DNA from 2 places in the Streptococcus sp. Marseille-P7375 genome. Region 1 is predicted to be linked to the other one. Evidence: predicted binding sites of a transcription regulator. Region 1 holds the regulator's gene; the other holds the start of a gene.
The links. Region 1 encodes HrcA, which represses chaperone genes, less so after heat shock. Its sites were predicted from a motif close to TTAGCACTCNNNNNNNNNGAGTGCTAA; they were not measured.
Positions count from the first base shown of each region.

Region 2: groES (co-chaperone GroES) is a predicted target of HrcA. The motif match lies at 2,052-2,078, and genes of this name have one in related genera.

Region 1 covers NZ_CABPTR010000005.1:59,768-64,069, forward strand. The annotation lists gene grpE (nucleotide exchange factor GrpE) at 64-609, opposite strand; gene hrcA (heat-inducible transcriptional repressor HrcA) at 648-1,682, opposite strand; gene FZ954_RS10085 (ClbS/DfsB family four-helix bundle protein) at 1,878-2,426, opposite strand; gene FZ954_RS10090 (GyrI-like domain-containing protein) at 2,439-3,053, opposite strand; gene FZ954_RS10095 (YafY family protein) at 3,114-4,013, opposite strand; gene FZ954_RS10100 (mechanosensitive ion channel family protein) at 4,195-4,302, opposite strand, start outside.
Region 2 covers NZ_CABPTR010000002.1:311,108-315,409, reverse strand. The annotation lists gene FZ954_RS07060 (PTS sugar transporter subunit IIC) at 1-812, shown strand, start outside; gene FZ954_RS07055 (PTS system mannose/fructose/sorbose family transporter subunit IID) at 814-1,653, shown strand; gene FZ954_RS07050 (hypothetical protein) at 1,671-1,961, shown strand; gene groES (co-chaperone GroES) at 2,102-2,383, shown strand; gene groL (chaperonin GroEL) at 2,407-4,029, shown strand.

The sequences.
Region 1 (4,302 bases):
TGCAAAGCTGAACAATTTTTTATCTTTCTTCATAGTTTAGTGTCGTTTCGGACAAGGTTTCAATTAATTGTATACTACTACCATCGCTGGTCTTAGGATGCGGTCATGGAGTTTATATCCTTTTTGGAAGACTTGGGCAATGGTATCTGCTGGATGTTCGTCGTCTGCTGGGAGAGTTTGGATGGCCATGTGATAGTTATGGTCAAATGCTCCGTCCGCCGCAATTTCTTCAATTCCTTCTTCTTTAAGGGCATGAATCAAGCTTTCTTGCACCATCTCCAATCCTTTTTTGACGTCGTCTGTCAATCCTTCAACGGCAAGGGCACGCTCTAGGTTGTCCAAAGAAGGGAGGATTGCTTTTGCCAAATCTTGGCTACGATAGCGTTGCAAGAGTTGACGTTCTTCATTGGCACGACGTTGGATATTTTGCATTTCTGCATGAGCGCGAAGGTATTTATTTTCAAAGTCTTCTGCCCGCTCATTTGCTAGTTCTAGTTCTGATTTTTCAGGAGTAGCTTCATCCGCTTCTTCAACGGTTTCGACAGCTTCTTCAGTAGCTTCTACCACTTCCTCTTCTTTTACTTCTTCGTTTTTTATTTCCTCAGACATTTTTCGCCTCCTTTTTAGGAATTTATGTAATTTCATGTTCAACTCACCTCATAATGATTGCTACTCAGATATCGGTAGAAATCTGTGAGTTTCATCGTCAAGACTCGATTGACAACATTGAGCTGACTAACCACTTTTTGGTAATCCAGATTGACTGGACCGACCACCGCCAGCATACCAAAGCCCCGATAGGGAATTAAAAACTTGCTGGAAATCAAGGTTAGATTGGCCAGACAGTCCTCTTGACTAGCTGCGACTCGGACATTTTGCATCTGATCCTCAGCTAGACTATCACGGATCTCAAAAGCCACCTTCTGACGATCATCAAAAAACTGATAAGCCTCAAGATCCGCAAAACGTAGCAACTGGACTTTGCCAGCTACAGCTACTTTTTCCGAAAACATCTGAGCAAAAATATGCTCAAAGAGATCGAGAACATTGTCCGTCGTCGTAAAGTAACGCTGGATAATCTGCGGAATCTCCGTCCGAATCTTGTAGTGAATATCTAAGACCGTCTGTCCCAAAAAGCGCTCCTGAATCATATCCCTCAAGCGCAGTAGGTCATCCTGGAGAAAATTCCTAGGAATCATGAACTGACTGGTCAGGGTGTTGGACTCATCCAGAGTAAAGACAGCTAAAGCTGCGTGCTGGCTAATAACAACGATATCAAAAGCCGTCAGCCGTTGCCGACTAGGCTCGACGTCAAGAGCTACAACCGTGCAATCACTCAACTCTGCCAAGACGTCCGCTGCCCGCTGCAGGATATCCTCCAGCTTGAAGAATTCTTGGTCGAAAGCTTTGACAACCTCGTAGAGCTCATTTTCCGCCAGCTGATCAAAGGTCAAGGAATGACGGACAAAATACTGGAAACCTGCTACACTGGGCTTGCGCCCACTCGATGTATGAGCCTTTTCTAGCAACCCTTCCTTTTCCAAGGCTGCCATGTCATTACGGATGGTGGCACTCGAGGACTGGATAGACTCTTGCAAGGCTTTAGAACCGACAGGCTCATGCGTCTTGGTAAAGATATCAATAATTAGATTTAAAATCTCATTTTGGCGTTCTGTTACCAAGGACCTCACCTCTCTTTAGAAAATTCCAGCCACTGGCGAGATTTTATTTTTTATATTTAGCACTCTAATACGTCGAGTGCTAAGTTATGATTCTATTATACACTCTTAAAAATGAATGTCAAGACAAAAACTCAAAAAATTAGCACTCTTTTTGCAAGAGTGCTAAAAATCGGTCTCAAGTCCTAGAAAACTTTATTAGATAGGATTCCTTTTACAATTCTTTTGATGAGCTTTAAGCTTTTTCATAGCCCAATCATAGTGGCTGGATGTAGAGCTGACAAAATAAGAACCCAAGGTCGTTCCGCCTGTCCATCTATAAACTCCCTTGGAAAACAATTCTTCATTGGTCAAGGTTACGGCTAGGTCCAGGACAGCTCTATGCGAACCAGCCAGTAAAGAACTTGCCTCCTCAAGAGAGGTCTGCTGGTGCTTTTCCCAAAATGTGACATTCATATCACCATACGTTCTCCAATTGTAGGGAGCTGGCAAGAAGGACTTCTCTTCTCCCCTTTGATTGGCCTGAACCCAGTTGAGCAGCAGCTGGTGCCATTCATAAAGATGGATTAAGACATCCCTCAGGTTCCGATCGCGCTTCCAGTGGGCTTCTTTCTTTTTCTCATCCTTTGAAAAATCAAAGGGCCTCGCCAACTCTTCTGCTGTCATGTTCGAAATGAGCATATTGAGTTTTTCGAAATTTTCTGTAGCCGCAGCCAGTAAATCGTTTTTTGTTGCAGGTCTTGGCATGACAAATTCCTCCTATCTGACGGAATACCTTAAGATGGTTTTCAACTTTTCTTCTGACGTCCTATTTTTGTTGCTCAAGTAAATCTCTCTGTGAACTTGGCCGCATCTCTCCAGTCCCAAGCTGCTTGCCAGCTCGTCCATTTTCTCAAAAGAGGTCGGCTCACTATCATAACTCCCTATATGTAGGATCTGAATAGCCCGTTCCTCTGGCAAGCTCTGTAAACGGATATCGTCGTAGAGAGGATTGGGCTTTTTCTTGCGGACATTCTCAAGCGCTGCCGCAAATATATCCTGATCGATGACATTAGGCTGCTGAATCATGAGCTGATAGCGAAGCTGACTTTTATCGAAGCCTTCCCCAGCAGCTTTTTCCCAGATTCCTTCCAAAGGATAGACCGTGAAATCCTTCACCTTATCTTCCGCCTCATCTTTCATCATGGATTTAAAGAGCATTTTTATGGAATAGGCCAGTGAATAAAGGGCAGATACCCGCTCAGAGAAATCCGCTTCATTGGGGTCGCCCTCGCCTTCAATCACAATGAACTGTTGACTCGGCACCTCTACTAGCTCTGGCTTTTGCTTGGCCCCATAAAGACCTTTCTCGCCCTTTCTCCATTCATATTTCATCTTGCTGCCTCCTTTTCTCTTCTTACCATTAGTATACAAGAAGATACCTGACACCCTATGTCAAGTTTTATATTTTTCTGCCAGCTGATGAATCATTTCCTTCATTTTCAATCTTATTTCGGGCGGTTCTAAGACCTCCACAGCGTCTCCAAAGGACAGGATGTAACTGTATAGACGCTGATCATTGGGAATTTCGATTTCTGTATATAAATTTCCTTCGGCATCTGTCCGAATGTCTCCGCTTAGTTCATCATAAACCCTGAAGGCCACTTTGCGATCAAACTTGACTGCCAGCTTAATGGTATTTTCATAGGTCAGTTCTTTTTCCAAGACGACATCTTCAAAGCTGTCCTCAAACCTCTCCTCCAGCCGCTCCAGATTTTTCATCCGAGATAGCTTAAAATATCTGAATTCCTGTCGCAAGAGGCAAAAGGCATAGAGGTACCAATTCTGATTTTTAAAGAACAAGCGTATAGGCTTGACACGGCGATTTGTCTCCTGACCATCACTAGCTAAGTAAGAAAAAGAAACAAGATGCTTGCCTAGAATTGCAGTTTTCAATTGATGAAAGGTATCTTCATATGCTTTATCGTTTTGCCAGTGGTTAAAATCGATTTCGATCCAGTTGGGATTTTTGACTTGAAATAGCGCCGAAAGCTTTGTAAGCAGGTCACTCTGGTAAAGCTGACTGGTACTATCCAGACCTTGCAGGGCCGCCATAATCTGCTCTTTCTCCTCCGCTGTCAGCAAGGACTTCCGCAAGACATAATCCTCTGCGATTTCTATGCCACCTCCCTTTCCTTGCGTGGTATAAATCGGAATCCCAGCGCTGCTTAGAGAATCCACATCTCGATAAATAGTCCGGACCGAAACTTCGAATTTCTCGGCCAGCTCCGTTGCAGTCACTTTCCCTCTCTCCAAAATATAGTACAATATCCGAAATAGTCGATTATTCTGCATGCCTACTCCTTCTCCTCTTCCTATTATACAATACTTGCCATAGTATGTCATATTTAGGCGGATTAGACTTAGGATAGGCTAAAAGGAAAAAGGATAAATGCTGAGCATTCATCCTCTTTAGTGATTATAAACGTTATTTCCGATAGATGTTATTTGCCTTTGTTCCCCTGACCACATCTGGCTAAGATTTGCCACTATTTCCTGTGACAGGGGCAAATGTTGGCAAAGCCACTCCCTCTTTTAACAGTGCCTCATGGTAGAGCTTATAGAAAATATGATACAGGCTCGC
Region 2 (4,302 bases), on a different contig from region 1:
GTATCTTTGCTAGTTTATCCTCTATGCCGGGTATGGGTGGCTCAAGTATTGGTAACTATACACTTGGACGTCCGCTTGTCGGAGGCCTCGTCTGTGGTTTGATTTTAGGAGATGTGAGCCTCGGTATTATCTGTGGGGTAGCCATGCAGTTGGTGTATATCGCGCTGGTAACCCCTGGCGGTACTGTTTCGGCCGATGTCCGTGCAGTTTCTTATATCGGTATTCCTTTGGCAATGGTTGCGATCAAGTCACAAGGGATTTCAGATGCTCAGCAGGCTGCTGACTTTGCAAAATCAATGGGTGTGCTGGTTGGTACGCTGGGAACTGTTCTCTTCTACGGAACAGCAACGATGAACTTGGTATGGCAACACATGGGCTGGAAAGCAGTCGAACAGGGAGCATACAAAAAATTGTATGCAGTTGACTGGTATCTGCCTTGGGTTTCCCACTTCCTCTTCTCTTTTTTGCCAACATTAATTCTTTGCCGTTACGGTGCTGATGCTGTTACAGCTCTGAAAGATGCCCTCCCAATGGATGGTCTACCAATGAAAACCCTCTTCACAGTAGGTTCTCTCCTCCCATGTGTCGGTATTGCGATTCTCTTGAAACAAATCGTTGAAAAAGTGACAGACTTTGTCCCATTCTTCGTTGGCTTTACCTTGGCTGCCTCACTTGGCCTCAACCTTGTGTCTAGTGCAGTTGTATCACTGATCTTTGCCCTGCTCTTCTATGAAGTACAGATGGCGAAAAATGTCAAAGCTAGTGCTGTGGCAGTAGGTGATTTTGACGATGATGACGAGGAGGATATCTAAGATGGCAACTAAAAAAATATCTAAAAAAACACTGACCAAATCATTCCACCACTGGTACTATGGTCACTTGACCTGCTTCTCTCAAGAGCACATGCAGACTTTTGGTTACTTGACTTCTATGCTACCAATCGTGGAAGAATTGTACGATACAAAAGAAGAGCAAGCGCGTTCTATGCACACTTATACAGCCTTCTTCAACACGGAACCTCAGCTGGGTACTCTGGTCGTTGGGATCACAGCTGGTTTGGAAGAAGCGCGTGCCAATGGTGCAGAAGCAGTAAATGACGAAACCATCAACGGACTTCGGGCTGGCTTGATGGGGCCGGTTGCTGGTATCGGTGACTCTCTGATCGTTGGAACCTTGATTCCAGTTATTTTAGGGATTTCAATGGGGCTTTCAAATGGAGGCTCACCTGTCGGTGCCATCTTCTATATCCTAGTTTGGAATCTGCTGGCTTATTTCGGTATGCGTTTCGCTTACTTTAAAGGCTATGAATTGGGAGACAAGGCCGTTGAATTTCTAGTAGGAGAACAAGGGCAAGCTATCCGTAAATCTGTTGGGATTGTCGGCGGAATGGTTATCGGTGCTGTTGCAGCAACTTGGGTACCTATCAAAACTGCCTTCCAATTGACCAATCCGGGTGAAAAAGAGCCTTACCTTGTCTTACAAGATAAATTAGACGGTGTTTACCCAGGTCTCTTAACAGCTGTTTTTATCGTATTTTGCTGGTGGCTCATGGCCAAGAAGAACCTTTCTCCAATCAAAGTGATGCTCATTCTGGTTGTTATCGCCTTTCTTGGAGTACTGGCTGGCTTCTTTAACCCAGGTCTCCAATATTAAGAAAAAGAGGAAAAATCATGACAGAACAAGAATTGATTCAAGGCTATGAAACAGAAATTCAATACCAGAAGCATATGATTGAAAATCTCGGACGCTGGTTTAGTCTTTTCTTTACCATTGCCAGTATCGGTTTTGTCCTGATTTATCTCTTTCATCGAACTAATCTGCTTCTGTTTATCGTAGGAGTCATCTTAGCTATTTTGGGAATTCTTGTCATGCTGGTCTTTGGCTATGGCATCTACAAGGGTAGACTAAATCTGCAAAAAGTGATTGATGATTTTGAAGAGAAACTGAAGTTAGCTCAATAATGTTTCCAATTAATTTCCCCAAAAACTTTGTCATTCGGCAAAGTTTTTTCTTGACTATTTCTGACCAAGTGATAAAATAATAACTATAGATTAGCACTCGATGTCATAGAGTGCTAAAATTCAATCTTTGGAGGAAAAAGATGTTAAAACCATTAGGTGACCGTGTGGTCTTAAAAGTAGAAGAAAAAGAACAGAAAGTTGGTGGCTTTGTCATTGCTGGTGCAGGACAGGACGCGACAAAAGAAGCAAAAGTTATTGCAGTTGGCCAAGGAATCCGTACGTTGAACGGAGAGTTGGTTGCACCAAGTGTCAAGCCAGGTGATAAGGTTTTAGTTGAAAGTCATGCTGGCATTGAAGTCAAAGATCAAGATGAGAAATTCTTGGTTGTTGGGGAAGCAAGCATTCTTGCAATTGTGGAGTAAAAATCTAAGAAAGAGGTTTAAAAATGGCAAAAGATATTAAATTTTCATCAGATGCACGCAGCGCAATGGTTCGTGGTGTGGATATTCTAGCAGATACTGTCAAGGTAACCTTGGGCCCTAAAGGTCGCAATGTCGTTTTGGAAAAATCTTTTGGTTCACCCCTCATCACCAATGACGGTGTGACCATTGCCAAGGAAATCGAACTGGAAGACCATTTTGAAAATATGGGTGCTAAGCTAGTGTCAGAAGTGGCTTCAAAAACCAATGATATCGCTGGAGACGGAACAACGACTGCTACTGTCTTGACCCAAGCTATCGTCCGAGAAGGGATTAAAAACGTGACTGCGGGTGCCAACCCAATCGGTATCCGCCGCGGAATTGAAGCAGCAGTTGCGACTGCTGTCAGCGCTCTGAAAGAAACTGCGATTCCAGTTTCTAACAAGGAAGCAATTGCTCAGGTTGCTGCCGTATCTTCTCGCAGCGAGAAAGTCGGCGAGTACATCTCTGAAGCTATGGAAAAAGTTGGCAACGATGGCGTTATCACCATCGAAGAGTCCAAAGGGATGGAAACAGAGCTGGATGTCGTAGAAGGAATGCAGTTTGACCGTGGCTACCTGTCTCAATACATGGTGACGGATAGCGAAAAAATGGTGGCTGATCTGGACAACCCTTATATCTTGATTACAGACAAGAAAATTTCTAACATTCAAGAGATTTTGCCATTGTTGGAAAGTATTTTGAAAACCAACCGTCCGCTCTTGATCATTGCAGATGATGTGGATGGTGAAGCTCTGCCAACACTGGTTCTTAACAAGATTCGTGGTACCTTTAATGTCGTGGCTGTTAAAGCACCAGGTTTCGGTGACCGTCGCAAGGCTATGTTGGAAGACATTGCCATCTTGACTGGTGGTACAGTGATTACAGAAGACCTTGGTCTGGAGCTCAAAGATGCGACCATTGAAGCGCTTGGACAAGCTTCTAAAGTAACTGTTGACAAGGATAGCACTGTGATTGTGGAAGGCTCTGGTAATCCAGAAGCCATTGCTAACCGTGTGGCCGTTATTAAATCGCAAATCGAAAGTACAACTTCTGAGTTTGATAAAGAAAAATTGCAAGAACGTCTGGCTAAATTGTCCGGTGGTGTAGCTGTGATTAAGGTCGGTGCTGCAACCGAAACCGAACTTAAAGAAATGAAACTCCGCATTGAAGATGCCCTTAATGCGACTCGTGCCGCAGTAGAAGAAGGGATCGTGTCAGGTGGTGGTACAGCCTTTGTTAGCGTATTAGATGCAGTAGCTGACCTTGACTTAACAGGCGATGAAGCGACTGGCCGGAACATCGTCCTCCGCGCTTTGGAAGAGCCTGTCCGTCAAATCGCTTTGAATGCTGGTTTTGAAGGCTCTATCATCATCGACCGCCTGAAAAACTCTGAAGCTGGTACAGGCTTTAACGCAGCGACTGGCGAATGGGTGAACATGATTGAAGCTGGAATCATTGACCCAGTTAAGGTGACGCGCTCAGCCCTGCAAAATGCCGCTTCAGTTGCTAGTCTAATTTTGACAACAGAAGCAGTTGTGGCCAATAGGCCAGAACCTGCGCCAGCAGCACCAGCTATGGACCCAAGCATGATGGGCGGCATGATGTAAGACACATCGAAGAAAGTACAACTTTTTTGAAATCAATAAAGTAAAAAAGACTTCAAACTATTGATCCAAAACAATGGTTTGAAGTCTTTTTATTGTACGGATAATGAGACAAAAATTTGTAAAATAATGAAAAAGCCTTGGATTCCAAGGCTTTTTAGTCATACTTTCTATGCCCCCTGCATGGATTTGTAAGAACTTTTCATATTGAAAATAAACAAAAATGTTGAAATATAGCTGATTTTAGGGAAATACTTTTAGGTATTTTCAATGTCA